4 regions of the Vibrio sp. WZ-1 genome follow, and region 3 is predicted to be linked to each of the others. Evidence: predicted binding sites of a transcription regulator. Region 3 holds the regulator's gene; each other region holds the start of a gene.
What was found. The regulator PurR, encoded in region 3, represses purine synthesis genes. The targets are predictions, from matches to a motif close to TNANGNAAACGTTTNCNTNA.
Positions count from the first base shown of each region.

Region 1: the regulator PurR is predicted to act here: its motif matches at 1,864-1,883, upstream of ACTS60_RS21975 (inosine/guanosine kinase).
Region 2: the regulator PurR is predicted to act here: its motif matches at 1,955-1,974, upstream of purE (5-(carboxyamino)imidazole ribonucleotide mutase).
Region 4: the regulator PurR is predicted to act here: its motif matches at 2,326-2,345, upstream of ACTS60_RS18010 (NupC/NupG family nucleoside CNT transporter).

Region 1 is NZ_JBQEQR010000085.1:269,242-273,002, forward strand. It holds gene hflD (high frequency lysogenization protein HflD) at 1-249, opposite strand, end outside; gene mnmA (tRNA 2-thiouridine(34) synthase MnmA) at 260-1,384, opposite strand; gene ACTS60_RS21970 (hypothetical protein) at 1,573-1,842, shown strand; gene ACTS60_RS21975 (inosine/guanosine kinase) at 1,959-3,263, shown strand; gene ACTS60_RS21980 (H-NS family histone-like protein) at 3,405-3,761, opposite strand, start outside.
Region 2 is NZ_JBQEQR010000053.1:1,658-5,418, forward strand. It holds gene aroE (shikimate dehydrogenase) at 1-248, opposite strand, end outside; gene hemF (oxygen-dependent coproporphyrinogen oxidase) at 335-1,252, opposite strand; gene ACTS60_RS04055 (L-threonylcarbamoyladenylate synthase) at 1,287-1,844, opposite strand; gene purE (5-(carboxyamino)imidazole ribonucleotide mutase) at 2,045-2,530, shown strand; gene ACTS60_RS04065 (5-(carboxyamino)imidazole ribonucleotide synthase) at 2,535-3,668, shown strand; gene ACTS60_RS04070 (DNA topoisomerase family protein) at 3,733-3,761, opposite strand, start outside.
Region 3 is NZ_JBQEQR010000080.1:113,793-117,553, forward strand. It holds gene torD (molecular chaperone TorD) at 1-306, shown strand, start outside; gene purR (HTH-type transcriptional repressor PurR) at 754-1,758, shown strand; cyclic di-GMP riboswitch class I at 2,030-2,120, shown strand; gene ACTS60_RS17155 (TfoX/Sxy family DNA transformation protein) at 2,237-2,827, shown strand; gene ACTS60_RS17160 (TVP38/TMEM64 family protein) at 2,943-3,638, shown strand; gene ACTS60_RS17165 (putative signal transducing protein) at 3,635-3,761, shown strand, end outside.
Region 4 is NZ_JBQEQR010000080.1:318,235-321,995, forward strand. It holds gene ACTS60_RS18005 (endonuclease domain-containing protein) at 458-904, shown strand; gene ACTS60_RS18010 (NupC/NupG family nucleoside CNT transporter) at 986-2,185, opposite strand; gene ACTS60_RS18015 (LysR family transcriptional regulator) at 2,421-3,365, opposite strand; gene ACTS60_RS18020 (lytic murein transglycosylase) at 3,446-3,761, opposite strand, start outside.

The DNA of each region.
Region 1 (3,761 bases), on a different contig from region 3:
GCGAGTGACTTCACTTCCGGATGGAGTGCTATCAATCCCTTTCACCAAGCATTCAAGACCCAGCTTAAGATCAGCTTCACGACCGAAAACACCAATGGTGTTGGCTGGGCTCGTATTCAAAATGGCGTTAATTGACGTTTCAAAGGCATCTTGATCACAATGCCCGTCTCTCGCTACCTGTTGAACCAAAGCAACAGCTTGGCAGATACCTGCAAAAGCGATAGTACGGTCATAAAGTGTATTCGCCACGTAACGACTCCTAAGCTTGAGAATATTTAATGCGTTGCTCGATGATGCCGCCACCTAGGCATACGTCATCTTTGTAGAACACAGCTGATTGACCTGGGGTTACAGCAATTTGTGGCTCGTCAAAGATCACTTTAATGTTTTCATCATCGATAGGGATGATTGTACAAGGAATATCTTCCTGACGGTAACGAGTTTTCACTGTGCACTTCATAACATCGCGAATTGGCTCACGATCTACCCAGTGAAGTTGTGATGCAAGTAGACCTTCTGATTTCAGCATTGGGTGGTCTTTACCTTGTACCGCTATCAAAACGTTACGTTTAAGATCTTTCTCGCCAACGAACCATGGGTCTTCGTTACCACCGCCGCCTTTACGGCCACCGATGTGTAGACCTTTACGCTGACCTAGTGTGTGGTACATAAGGCCTTGGTGCTGACCAATCACTTCGCCTTCAGGTGTTTCAATATCACCTGGTTGAGCCGGAAGATATTTACCAAGGAACTCTGTGAACTTGCGTTCACCGATGAAACAGATACCGGTTGAGTCTTTCTTCTTAGCTGTGATCAGATCTTGCTCTTCCGCGATGCGGCGCACTTCAGGTTTCTCTAGATCACCTACAGGGAATAGGCTACGCGCAACTTGCTCGTGGCTTAACGTGTATAAGAAGTAGCTTTGGTCTTTATTGCCATCTAGGCCGCGTAGCATCTGTGGCTTTTCACCGTTTTCTGGAAAAGATCGACGCACGTAGTGACCCATTGCAATGTAGTCAGCATCAAGTACTTCATCAGCGAATTCTAGGAATGCTTTGAACTTGATTTCTTTGTTACAAAGAATGTCTGGGTTTGGTGTACGGCCTGCTTTGTATTCAGCAAGGAAGTACTCAAATACATTATCCCAGTACTCAGCAGCAAAGTTGATGGTGTGTAGGTGAATGCCTAGCTTGTCACATACTGCCTGAGCATCAGCAAGATCTTCTGCTGCTGTACAATATTCTTCGTTGTCATCTTCTTCCCAGTTCTTCATGAACAGGCCTTCTACTTGATAGCCTTGTTGCTTGAGAAGATACGCAGAAACAGATGAATCAACGCCGCCGGACATACCGACGATGACTTTCTTTTGGCTGTTATCAGACATTACTAAACACCACTTAAATAAACGGGACGCAGATTCTACCAGAATCCACAGGCCGGTGACAGATCCGAGATCGAAATCACACTTCGATTTGCTGCACTTTTCTCCAACAAAATCGCAAGTCGGTAATTTCATAAGTATAGAGAAGTTATATATGGCATAGTTGGCAAAAATCCAAGAGGAAAAATCAAATGACCGAAGAAAACCAATTTATGCAAGAACCTGAGTTGATTGAGATTGTTGAAAATCAACTCGAAGATGGTAACCCACTTAAAGTAAAAGAAACGCTTATGCGCTTAATGATGACAGGCACACCACGTGAAGACGCGATTGCAATGATGGCGTGCGCAATGTCGATTGAGATTTTTGACGTGATGAAAAATGAAGGGGAGTTCAACTTAAAGCGTTATAGTGAGCATCTGGATCAATTACCGGATCTAAGCTTTATGGAAGGTGAATAAGTAGCCTGAAAGAAAAAAATAGACTGCAAACGTTTGCTATAATTGCTTTTATTGCTGCTTTTATAACAGCGGTATAGAATCCGTTCTCCTTTTCATCCCTTATTCAGACAAACAATATGAAATTTCCTGGACAACGCAAATCGAAGCATTATTTTCCGGTTCATGCTCGCGACCCTTTGGTCAGTCAAGCACAAGAAAGCAAGAAAATGACGCGTACTCACATTATCGGTATTGATCAGACGTTGGTAGATATCGAAGCTAAAGTTACCACGGATGTAATCGAAAAATATGGTTTGAGTAAGGGACACTCACTGGTAATTGATGATGCAACTGCAGAAGCGCTTTACCAGCAACTAAAAGAAGAGAACCTGATTACTAATGAGTATGCAGGTGGCACGATCGGCAACACACTACACAACTATTCTGTGTTAGCGGATGACCGTTCTACACTTTTAGGCGTGATGAGTCAGGATATTAAAATTGGTAGCTATGGTTACCGCTACCTATGTAATACATCTAGCCGCATGGACTTAAACTACCTACAAGGGGTAGAAGGTGCAATTGGCCGTTGTTTTGCTCTTATTACTGAAGACGGTGAGCGTACTTTCGCAATTAGCGAAGGTCAGATGAACCAACTTCATCCAGATAATATTCCAGAGAAGATCTTCAAGAGTGCCTCAGCGCTTGTTCTTACTGCGTATCTAGTTCGTTGCAAAGAAGGTGATCCAATGCCTGAAGCAACCATGCGTGCTATTGAATACGCGAAGAAACATGATGTACCAGTGGTATTAACACTAGGTACTAAGTTCGTAATTCAAGATGACCCAACATTCTGGCAAGAGTTTATTCGCGATAACGTATCTGTTGTAGCAATGAATGAAGATGAAGCAGAAGCTCTAACTGGTGAATCTGATCCATTGGCAGCGTCTGATAAAACGTTGGATTGGGCAGATCTAGTATTATGTACAGCAGGTCCAGTTGGGTTATTTATGGCGGGTTATACAGAAGATGACGCTAAGCGAGAAACTTCTTTGCCATTACTTCCGGGTTCTATTGCTGAATTTAACCGTTACGAATTTAGTCGCCCAGCGAAAAAGGATGCGAGTGTAAACCCAATTAAAGTTTATTCTCATATTTCCCCTTATATGGGCGGTCCTGAGAAAATTAAAAACACCAATGGTGCTGGTGATGCTGCATTGTCTGCTGTGCTTCATGATATGGCGGCAAATAAGTACCACAAAGAGAATGTGCCAAACTCAAGCAAGCATGCTCATCAGTTTTTAACATATTCTTCGTTTTCTCAAGTGTGTAAATACGCTAACCGAGCAAGCTATGAAGTGCTAGTACAGCATTCTCCTCGTTTATCTCGCGGACTACCTGAGCGAGAAGACAGTCTTGAAGAGGCTTACTGGGAGCGTTAACCCAGGCATTTCACGGTGAATTTATAAAGGCGCATGTTTTTATGCGTCTTTTTTATTTGAGCCTATCGAAGAGATCTGATGTATACGAGATAAAAAAAAGGCTCCTGAATGGAGCCTTTTAAGTATGACTTAATGTCTAGATTAGATTAGGAAATCATCTAGTGATTTACCAGCGTCTAATTGCTCTTGAATTGCAGAAGGTGTACGACCTTGGCCTGTCCAAGTTTTCTCTTCGCCAGTTGTATCTACATATTTGTATTTAGCTGGGCGAGGAGCGCGCTTAGATTTAGTTTTTGTTTTTGTTTCGCCTGATAGCGCGCTAATTAGTGCATTAACGTCGATACCATCTTGGGCAATTTGTTCTGCAATTGCTGCTAGTTTTGCTTCTTGCTCTGCTTGTGCAGCGCGATCAGCTTCTTCTGCTTCTTTGCGTTCTTGAACTACGGTAGTTAGTTTATCTAGTGCTTCTTCAAGTTGCTCTAGAGTTAGCTCACGTGA
Region 2 (3,761 bases), on a different contig from region 3:
GCTCGCTCGGTAAGACGGTTGGCAAATCGATAAGCATCTTCTTTAAAAGGTAATGTCACGTTACACCCTTTCCCACCGTCAGCGAAAAACGCTTTCGCAGCTTCAACAAAACCATCAACAGGGGCGGTTTCTGCGGTGTACACCAATGACTGATTGGTTTGACGAGCAAACAAGGTGTGAATGAATGGCGACTTGCTGTGTCCAATAGGATTACCAAACACGGCATAACGATCAATTTGCTGAGTCATTTCCTTACCTTTATATAGAAAACAGGGCCATCTGATTACCGATGACCCTATCACTATCTATCTATATAGAAAAGGAGATTCAGCGCTTACCACTCTCGCGGCGTTAGGTATCGCTCGTAAAGTTCAGCTTCTGGAGAACCCACCTGTGGCTCATAACTGTACTCCCAACGCACAAGAGGCGGCATCGACATAAGAATAGACTCTGTCCGTCCACCACTTTGCAAGCCAAATAGCGTGCCGCGGTCATATACTAGGTTGAACTCAACATAGCGACCACGACGGTACAGTTGGAACTCACGCTCGCGCTCACCGTATTCAATATCTTTACGACGAGATACGATTGGTAAGTAAGCTTGGCAATAACCTTTGCCAACCGCTTTGATATAGTCAAAACACTTGTCAAACTCCCAATGATTTAAGTCATCAAAGAACAGACCACCAACACCACGAGTTTCATGTCGATGTGGAAGGAAGAAGTATTTATCACACCACGCTTTGTGCTCTGGGTAAACTTCGTCACCAAATGGCGCACAAAGCTGTTTTGCTGTGTCGTGCCATGATTGGCAGTCTTCTTCAAATGGGTAGAAAGGCGTTAGGTCAAAACCACCACCAAACCACCAGATTGGGTCTTCACCGTCTTTCTCTGCAATAAAGAAGCGGACATTGGCATGTGAAGTAGGTACATAAGGGTTTTTAGGGTGAATAACCAAGGAAACACCCATCGCTTCAAAACGACGACCAGCTAACTCTGGACGATGCGCCGTCGCAGACGCTGGCATTTCATTACCTTCTACATGAGAGAAGTTCACTCCCCCCTGCTCGAAGATATGGCCATCACGCAATACGCGAGTACGGCCACCGCCACCAAGACGCCCTCCTTTTTCACGTTGCCATGCATCTTCGACAAAGACGGCCTTTCCATCTTCTTGTTCTAACTGCTGGCAAATGGAATCCTGAAGGGACATCAAGAACTGCTTTACGGCGTGCTTATCGATTGCTGACATACGTGTAATACCTATTGATTGCTGACTAGCAGGGTTAGCCCTGTCTTAATATTTGCGAGGTTTTAGCATCACGAATTTCACTAGGCTTGTCACGACCGCTGGTTTCACCACGTAAGATCGCCACAAGTCTATCGCCTAACTGTTCTTCGACTTCTTCCGTCGTCATACAAGGAGGCAGACCAGTAAGATTCGCGCTGGTAGAGGTTAGCGGCTTTCCGAACGCATTACATATCTTTTGTACTAAAGGATGATTCGTCACACGCACTGCGATTGAATCAAATTGCCCCGATACCCAGTGAGAAACTTTGTCACTTGCTGGCATGATCCACGTGTATGGACCTGGCCAAGTTGCATGGACTTTATCTAACTGCTCTTGAGTAAGCTGAGATTCATCAATGTAAGGCAGAAGCTGCTCATAACTCGCAGCAATTAGGATTAAACCTTTCTCTACTGGACGCTGTTTTAGCTCTAGCAGCTTTTGAATCGCTTCTGGGTTATCTGGGTCACAGCCAACACCAAATACCCCTTCTGTTGGATAGGCAATCACCTCGCCTGTTTGTAGTGCCTCTAGCACCTGTTCAAAGTTATCCACTGATGACTTCCTGATAGTATTGTTTGTTGTGTTTGTACTAAGTGTACAAATATTCATTCTCAGAGACTAAAGCAATTTGTTTATAAAATGTATCAATAGCATTTACAAACACACGCAAACGTTTGCTTGAGATAAAAATCCCCGTATAATGCGCACAAATTTATCAGCTCACCTAATTTTGCAGCTTGAAGGAGTTTGAGATGAAAGTCGGTATCATCATGGGTTCTAAATCAGATTGGCCAACCATGAAACTAGCAGCGGACATGCTGGATCAATTTGGCGTGTCTTACGAAACAAAGGTGGTGTCAGCTCACCGTACTCCTCAACTATTGGCTGATTACGCAACCAGCGCCAAAGAACGCGGCATTAAAGTCATCATCGCAGGTGCGGGCGGTGCAGCTCACCTACCAGGCATGGCAGCAGCATTTACTAGCGTTCCGGTACTTGGCGTCCCTGTTCAATCTCGTGCACTAAAAGGCATGGACTCACTGCTTTCTATAGTACAAATGCCAAAGGGTATTGCGGTAGGCACATTGGCTATTGGTGAAGCAGGCGCAGCAAACGCAGGCATTCTGGCTGCTCAAATCCTTGGTACACATGATGAAACGATCATGGCAAAAGTCGAAGCGTTCCGTAACGAACAAACGGAAACCGTATTGGCGAACCCAAACCCTGCTGAGGATTAATCAGATGCATGTACTGGTTCTTGGTGCGGGTCAGCTGGCCCGTATGATGTCTCTGGCTGGTGCGCCACTGAATATTCAAATTTCAGCTTACGATGTGAGTAGCGGTAATATCGTGCATCCACTGACTCAGCACGTGATCGGCAACGGCTTAGAGAATGCGATTGAACAAGTCGACGTTATTACTGCTGAGTTTGAGCACATCCCTCATGACGTGCTTGATGTATGCGAAACGAGCGGCAAGTTCCTACCAAGTACGCAAGCCATCAAAGCAGGCGGTGATCGCCGCATTGAAAAAGCATTGCTTGATGATGCTGGCGTACGTAACGCGAAATACTACGTCATCGAAACTCGTGAAGACTTTGACCGCGCCATTGAACACGTTGGTATGCCAATGGTTCTGAAAAGTGCCTTGGGTGGTTACGATGGCAAAGGCCAGTGGCGTTTAAAAGAAACTTCTCAAGTCAAAGACATTTGGACAGAGATGGCAGAGTGCATTGCGGCAACACCAACTCAAGCGATTGTTGCTGAGGAATTTGTCCCCTTTAACCGCGAAGTTTCACTGGTTGGTGCACGTAGTAAAGAGGGCAGTGTTGAAGTGTACCCTCTGGCAGAGAACGTTCACACCAATGGTGTATTGAGTCTTTCTACTGCGATAGATGCGCCAGAGTTGCAAGAGCAAGCAAAACAGATGTTCACGGCCGTTGCCAACAGCTTGAACTACGTTGGTGTGCTAGCGCTGGAGTTCTTCGACGTTGACGGTACTTTACTGGTTAATGAAATCGCACCACGCGTACACAACTCTGGTCACTGGACTCAACAGGGTGCAGAAACTTGTCAGTTTGAGAACCATCTCCGCGCCGTGTGTGGCATGCCTTTGGGTAGCACGAAGTTGGTTCGTGAAACCTCGATGATTAATATTCTTGGTGAAGACACACTACCAGAAGCATTGCTAGCGATGGATGGTTGCCACATTCATTGGTACGGCAAAGAAAAACGTGTCGGTCGCAAGATGGGTCACATCAACGTATGTGGTGACTACACTGGCGAACTTAATCGCAAACTCTGTGCATTAACAGATGTTTTGGATGAACAGGCTTTCCCTGCTGTGCATGAATTTGCCAAGCAGTGGCAAGCATAGAATAGCATCGGAATAAATAGCAAAAGGGTCGCATGATGCGACCCTTTTTAATTCGTACTGAAGGTTATTGTGATTGAGTATGCTGGCACTTAC
Region 3 (3,761 bases):
GAAAGGCTGATGGCAGACTTTGGTGTGCAAGTTGACGAAAATCTAAAAGAGCCTGCGGATCATTTAGCAGTCGAGTTAGATTTTTTAGGCAATATGATTATCCGCTCAAATGAACTCGAGCAGGAAAAACACATGGAAGATGCATTCGAAAAGCAAAATGAGTTCATCCAGCAACACCTTTTGACATGGCTACCTCAGTTTGCCGCTAAATGTAAGCAATTCGATGAATTTGGCTTCTATGTTAGTGTCGCGCAACTATTAATTGCATTTTGTAAACTGGACAGCACCTACCTTCTTGGTGAATAATTGCCGCCTATTTTGGGGAGTCTGTCATTCAGACTCCCTATTTTATTCGTTTGTTTTTAATCTGGCGCAGAGAAATACAATCCATTTAGCCGTTAAACTGTGACCTCCGAGGCACAAAACAGCTGCTTAAAACATTGCCAGCTTGCCCGCATCAGTCTAAAATGTGAGCGCAAACGATTAAATATGATTTATATGTAAACCGCTGAAATAAAGCGGTTTTTGTGTTTTCTTAACAGGATTGCTGACCAATTCCTCACTTAGTATAAGAAAGGAATATGAGACTCAGCGATAAATGTTGCTACAAACCTTTTTATACCGATTTCGGAACAACCGCTGCCAAATATCTCAGCAATGCCCCTATTCGCAGTTGCTCGGTTTGCGCAAGACCCTAAGCGTATGGTTGTCTTCACTACGGTATTTACAGTAGCTCGATACAGGACATCATTTATGGCCACTATTAAAGACGTTGCTCGCTTAGCCGGCGTTTCTACCACTACGGTTTCGCACGTAATTAATAAAACTCGCTTTGTTGCAGAAGCAACTCAAGAAAAAGTAATGAAAGCGGTGGATGAACTTAATTACGCACCAAGTGCCGTTGCACGCAGTTTAAAGTGCAACTCAACTCGTACCATCGGTATGCTAGTAACTCAATCTACCAACCTGTTCTTCTCTGAAGTAATCGATGGTGTTGAGAGCTACTGTTACCGTCAAGGTTACACTCTTATCCTATGTAACACGGGCGGTATTTACGAGAAGCAACGTGACTACATCCGCATGCTCGCTGAAAAGCGTGTAGATGGCATTCTAGTAATGTGTTCTGATCTGACGGAAGAACTAAAAGAGATGCTTGACCGTCACTCAGACATACCTAAAGTTGTGATGGACTGGGGTCCAGAAAGCTCACAAGCAGACAAGATCATTGATAACTCAGAAGAAGGCGGTTACATCGCGACAAAATATCTGATCGACAATGGTCACACAGACATCGCGTGTTTAAGCGGTCACTTCGAAAAAGCTGCGTGCCAAGAGCGTATTGCGGGTTATCGTCGTGCAATGGCAGAAGCAAACCTTGCGGTTAACGAAGATTGGATTCTTGAAGGCAACTTTGAGTGTGATACCGCTGTGCTAGCGGCAGATAACATTACTGCAATGGAAAAACGCCCTACCGCAGTTTTCTGTTTCAATGACACGATGGCACTTGGCTTGATGAGCCGCCTTCAGCAGAACGGTATCAAGGTACCAGATGATGTTTCTGTTATCGGCTATGACAACATTGAGCTGGCAGAGTACTTCTCACCACCACTAACGACTATCCACCAACCAAAACGTCGTGTGGGTAAAAACGCTTTTGAGATCCTACTAGAGCGTATCAAAGATAAAGAACACGAAAAACGAGTGTTTGAAATGCAGCCAGAGATCGTGATTAGAAACACGGTTAGAAAGATCAACTAATCTTTAGTGCTCGTTTACTCATCATCAAAAAGCATCCATATGGATGCTTTTTATTTAACAACCCATCCATGACAACAGTTCTGTATGTAGAACTTTGCAGACTTGTTATTTCTTCGTACAGTCAACTCTCTAGCGCTGACAATTTCCTGGTAGACCACTTTGTTAATCTATGAAACTTAACTCACGAAAAAATAACTATTAACTGAACCAAGATCACATTTACAAGCGCAGAATGTGATATTAGTCCAATGTAGGAAGTATGCTTTCAGTGTCACGCACAGGGCAAACCACTCTAAAGAGTGGGACGCAAAGCTTCCGGCCTAAACTATCGCATGAGATAGCATGGTAGCGGGGTTACCGATGGCAAGTATGCATATGACGAGTTTACCCTTTAATGACATTGTGTCTGCATGCGTTTGCTAATCTCTCGGACCTGATTTTTGGTGGCGTAATTTAAATTACACCGAGATAACACATCATGGATAAACCGATACTCAAAGACTCTATGAAGCTTTTTGAGGTGCTTGGTACGATCAAGTCACGCTCAATGTTTGGCGGCTTTGGCCTTTTTGCTGATGAAACAATGTTTGCATTAGTCGTTAACAACCAGCTTCATATCAGAGCCGATAAAAAGACATCTTCAGACTTTGAAACTCAGGGACTTAAACCTTACGTATACAAGAAGCGTGGATTTCCTGTAGTCACAAAGTACTATGCCGTTTCACCAGACCTTTGGGACACACCACAACACTTAGTGGAAGTAGCCAAAAGTTCGCTCGAAACTGCAAAGCTTGAAAAAGAACAGCAAGCCAGCTCTAAACCGACTCGTTTAAAAGATCTACCGAACCTTAGGCTAGCAACAGAGAGAATGCTTAAGAAAGCAGGCATAGATTCTGTTACGCAGCTTGAAGAACAAGGGGCGTTAAACGCGTACAAGGCGATCCAAGAAACACATACAGCTTCTGTAAGCATCGAGTTACTGTGGGCCCTTGAGGGCGCCATTAATGGTACTCATTGGAGTGTTGTACCTCAATCTCGTCGAGAAGAGCTAATTAACCACCTCTCATAACACAAGTTTGAGCTCCAGGAATTCATAAACCGCAGTTTTACACTGCGGTTTTTTTGAAATTTTTTCTCACTCCATTCTGTCTTATTATCTAAGAAGCAGAAATGGAGTGATAGATATGAATAAGAAACTGATTTTAGGACTGATCCTACTCGCGACGATTGTCTTTTTAGGTGTGAGTTTTGGTCAATATCTAACCCTAGAAAACGCCAAGGCACAGCAAGAGGCGTTGAACACTTTTATTAGCCAAAATTTCGTACTTGCTGCAGCAACTTATTTCTTTGCGTATATAGCTATCACCGCTTTCTCCATTCCCGGAGCTGCCGTAGTAACGCTTCTGGGTGCTGCTCTATTTGGTTTCTGGACCAGTCTCTTATTGGTTTCTTTTGCCAGCACCATTGGCGCAACAGTTGCCTTCTTAAGTAGCCGTTACTTATTGAGAGAATGGGTACAAAGTAAGTTTGGAAACAAACTGAATGCCATTAACCAAGGCGTTGAAAAAGATGGGGCCTTTTACCTGTTTTCTCTACGCTTAATTCCCGTCTTTCCATTTTTTCTTATCAACTTGCTGATGGGATTGACACCTATGACGATTGCACGGTTCTATTTAACCAGCCAAGTAGGTATGTTACCGGGTACAGCTGTTTACCTGAATGCGGGGACTCAATTAGCCACCATAGATAGCCTTTCAGGTATTGTGTCTCCCACCGTATTAGCATCATTTGCACTACTTGGTTTGTTTCCAATCATCGCCAAGTGGGTAATGAATAAAATCCGCCCAACTCAAGTACAACAAAATGGAAATGCGCAATGAAGGTATTCATCGCAAAAAATCCCGCTGAAGCTCATATCGTCTGTGAGCTTCTCAAGACCGAGCAGATAGGCTGTGAAGTAAGAGGCGAAGGGATGTTCGGATTAAAGGGGGAATTGCCATTTG
Region 4 (3,761 bases), 200 kb from region 3:
CTGGGCTGAGTTTGCTTTTGGTTCGTTGACTAATTCAAATGCCGAAGCTAAGTTTAGTTCGGAGTAATAACCCCCTCTAGCTCCCCCTTGAAAATGGGGAGGACTGGGCTGCATTCGCTTTTTGTTTCCTGACTTACTCAAATGCCGAAGCTGGATTTAGTTCGGAGTAATAACCCCCTCTAACTCCCCTTGGAAAGGGGGAGGACTGGGCTGCATTCGCTTTTGGTTCCCTGACTAATTCAAATGCCGAAGCTGGATTTAGTGCGGAGTAGCAACCCCCTCGAACTCCCTCTTAGAAATGGGAAGGATCGGGCTGAGATCGCTTTTACTCATGAAATTACAGCGAACATCATATTAATTGTCGGTTGGTGTTTCACACTAAGCGAGCTCAGGTCTAGTCCCCTCCCCTTTCTAAGGGGAGGGTTAGGGAGGGGTTGAGAACGCAAAGGAAGTACAAGTGCCACAACGAACTTTTAATTTAAAGTACCAAAAGCCAATCAGAAGTCGATTACGTGCAAATATGCCAAAACCTGAAAAAGTACTTTGGCAAAGAATCAGGCATAAACAGCTTGGCATGAAATTTCGTAGGCAACATGGCATTGGTCGCTATATTGTTGACTTCTATTGTGCGGAATTGAACTTGGTTATTGAGATTGATGGTGATAGTCATTTCTCTACTGAGGGGAAAGAAAAAGACTCAATGAGGGATGCATTCATGGAAGCATTGGGGATTGAGGTTCTGCGATTCACCAACGAAGAAGTGATGAAGCAAACCGAGTCTGTTTTAGAAAAGATTATTCTGTTTAGTTCAGAGCAGCAACCCCCTCTAACTCCCCCCTTAGAAAGGGGGAGGACCGGAAAGAGCTCGATTCAACTAATGCAATCGTCACAGAAATTATATTAACTGTCGATTGACGCTTCATAATAAGCGCACTCGGGTCTAGTTCCCTCCCCTTTCGAAGGGGAGGGTTAGGGAGGGGTTCTGTTACAAACTCAAAATCACGCCAGCGATTGATGCACTCATCAGGTTAGCCATCACACCAGCAATAATTGCTCTGAAACCATGTTTAGATACGAAAGCGCGCTTCTCCGGAACAAGTGAGCCTAGGCCACCAATTAGCATTGCCATGCTTGAGATGTTCGCAAAGCCACACAGAGCAAAAGTAACAATCGCTTGTGAATGGGCACTCAGTTGAGACTTCACGTCAGCCAATTGAATGAAAGCGACAAACTCGTTCACTACGATTTTGTTACCGATTAATGAGCCTGCAGTGATCGCCTCATTCCAAGGAATACCAAGCAACCAAGCAACAGGAGCAAACACGTAACCAAGGACTAGTTCAAAACTCAGTTGAACACCGAACCAATCACCAACCCAGCCTAGCACACCGTTAAGCAGTGCAATCACACTGATGAATGCCAGCAAAGTCCCACCAACAGAGATAGCAATGCTGACACCTGCCATGGCACCATCTGCCAAAGCTTCTACCACATTGGTTGCACGCGGAATCTCTACTTGGCTGATATCGATATCTGGTGCTTTTACCTCATCTTCTGGCATCAGCATTTTCGCCATCAAAAGACCAGCAGGAGCAGACATAAATGCCGCAGCTATCAAGTAGTTTAAATCCACCCCTAAAGAAGCGTAACCAACCAAGGTACCACCAGCCACAGAAGCCAAACCACCCGTCATTACCGCGAAGAACTGTGAATCCGTCATGTGCTTAAGGTATGGCTTCACCATTAACGGAGCTTCAATCGTGCCAACAAAAATGTTCGCGGTTGCAGAAAGCGATTCTGCGCGGCCAATACCCAATAACTTTTGGATACCGCCACCAATGAAGTTGATGACTCTCGGCATTACCCCTAGGTGATACAAACCAGAGATTAATGAAGAGAAGAAGACAATGATGCCAAGAACATTAATCGCGAATGTGAACCCGCCCGTTGCAAGATTGCCAAAAAGAAATGCGATACCTTCTTGGCCGTAGTTGATCAGTTTAGAGACGACTCCACTTACTGAACTTAACGCTTCTCTGCCTGCTGGTACATACAGCACCAACAATGCAAACAGCACTTGAAGAGCAAACGCTAAAGATACCGTTCTGAGCTTGATATTTTTTCTGTTTGTAGAAAGCAGCCATGCTACGAATAGAATGGCTACGATACCAATAATTGAGTTCATAAAGTGGTTCCGACAAAAGGGGGACAGGAAAGGCGTCGGATTCTATAGCGAGAAGAAAAAGCTGCAAGTTGGGTATGTTAACAGTGTGAAAAGTCAGGCTGGTTACTATTTGACCTTAAATGTAACCAATTGAAATATTTAAACTTAAACGTTTGCCTATTTATATTATTTCCATTTGGAAAAGATGTTTCTGAAACCAGAAAAATTTTGTGACTTAAATCACCTTCTGTAACCACTACTTTGGTAAAGAGATGTATGGTGCTAATTTCTGGTCCCAGTGACAAGGTGTGCCAATCCTTTGCTTAATAAAATCGATCACTGCAGAGATCTTTCTCGGCATGTGTTGGCGGCTTGGGTAGACCGCATAAAACGGCATCGATTGACTTGCTTTCCAGTCTGGTAACAACTGAATCAACTTACCGGTTCGGAACTCATCACCAAGCAGGTAAGTTGCTAAGTAAGCAATCCCCCACCCCGATATCGCAGCATCACGAACCGCTTCTGCTAAATCAACCGAATAGTTGCCCGAAACTTTGACATTAAGCTCTTGCTCGCCTTTAGTGAAAGCCCAACTGGTGTAGTCACGCTCCCAACTTCTATATATCAAACAATTGTGTTGAGAGAGTTCATTAGGTTCCGTGGGTGTGGTGTGCTTTAACAAATATTCTGGTGAGGCCGCTACAATAAACTGGCAATCTGTTAATCGCTGTGCAATGTAGCCTTCTGGTAGACGCTCATTGTTGGTGATCCAAAGGTCTAATCCCTCATCTAACATATCCACTTTGTAATCAAATAGGTGAACTTCTACTTGTAACTGTGGGTACTGTTCACGCAACTCTTGAATCGCTGGAATAATGTGTAAGGTGCCAAATGACTGCGATAGTCCTAATCGAACGAGGCCTGCCACTTCATCTCTTTGGCTTTCCATTTCTCGGGTCGCATTGCCAACCGCTTGTACGACTTGCTCACAATGGTGATAGAAAGTTCGACCAGCCTCCGTTGGGGTGAAACTACGAGTGGTACGTTGCACAAGCTTAATGCCTAACGAAGCCTCTAATTGACTGAGCTGCTTACTGACGTGAGACACGGACACACCTAAGCTCTTAGCCGCAGCGGTAAAGTTCTTATGTTTGATCAACGCAGAGAAGATCACCATTTGTGCAGCACGTTCAGATAACACGAAAACCTCGATAAAATTTGAGAAAACAAAGGGCTCCGAAGAGCCCCTTTCATATTGACTGATTAATTAGAATTAAGCACTTAGAAAGTAATGCGGTCAGCTAAGTGACTTACCGCCAGCGCAAAGTAGTAAGAGCGGTTCCACTTCATCAATACGTTGTAGTTGTTGTACACCAAGTAAGTACGGCCGTTTTCATCATCTGGCATGATTAGCCAAGCTTTGATGTCTTCGTCCAACTTAGGCAATGGGCTGCCATCGTATTTGGTGATACCAAGCTTGCTCCACTCTTGCAGGTATTTGCCTTTTTCGGCACCACGACCTTCAAGGTTATGATCAATACCATGCGGCACTTTTACTTGACGACCCCACGTGTATTTGTCGTCCCAACCAGACTCA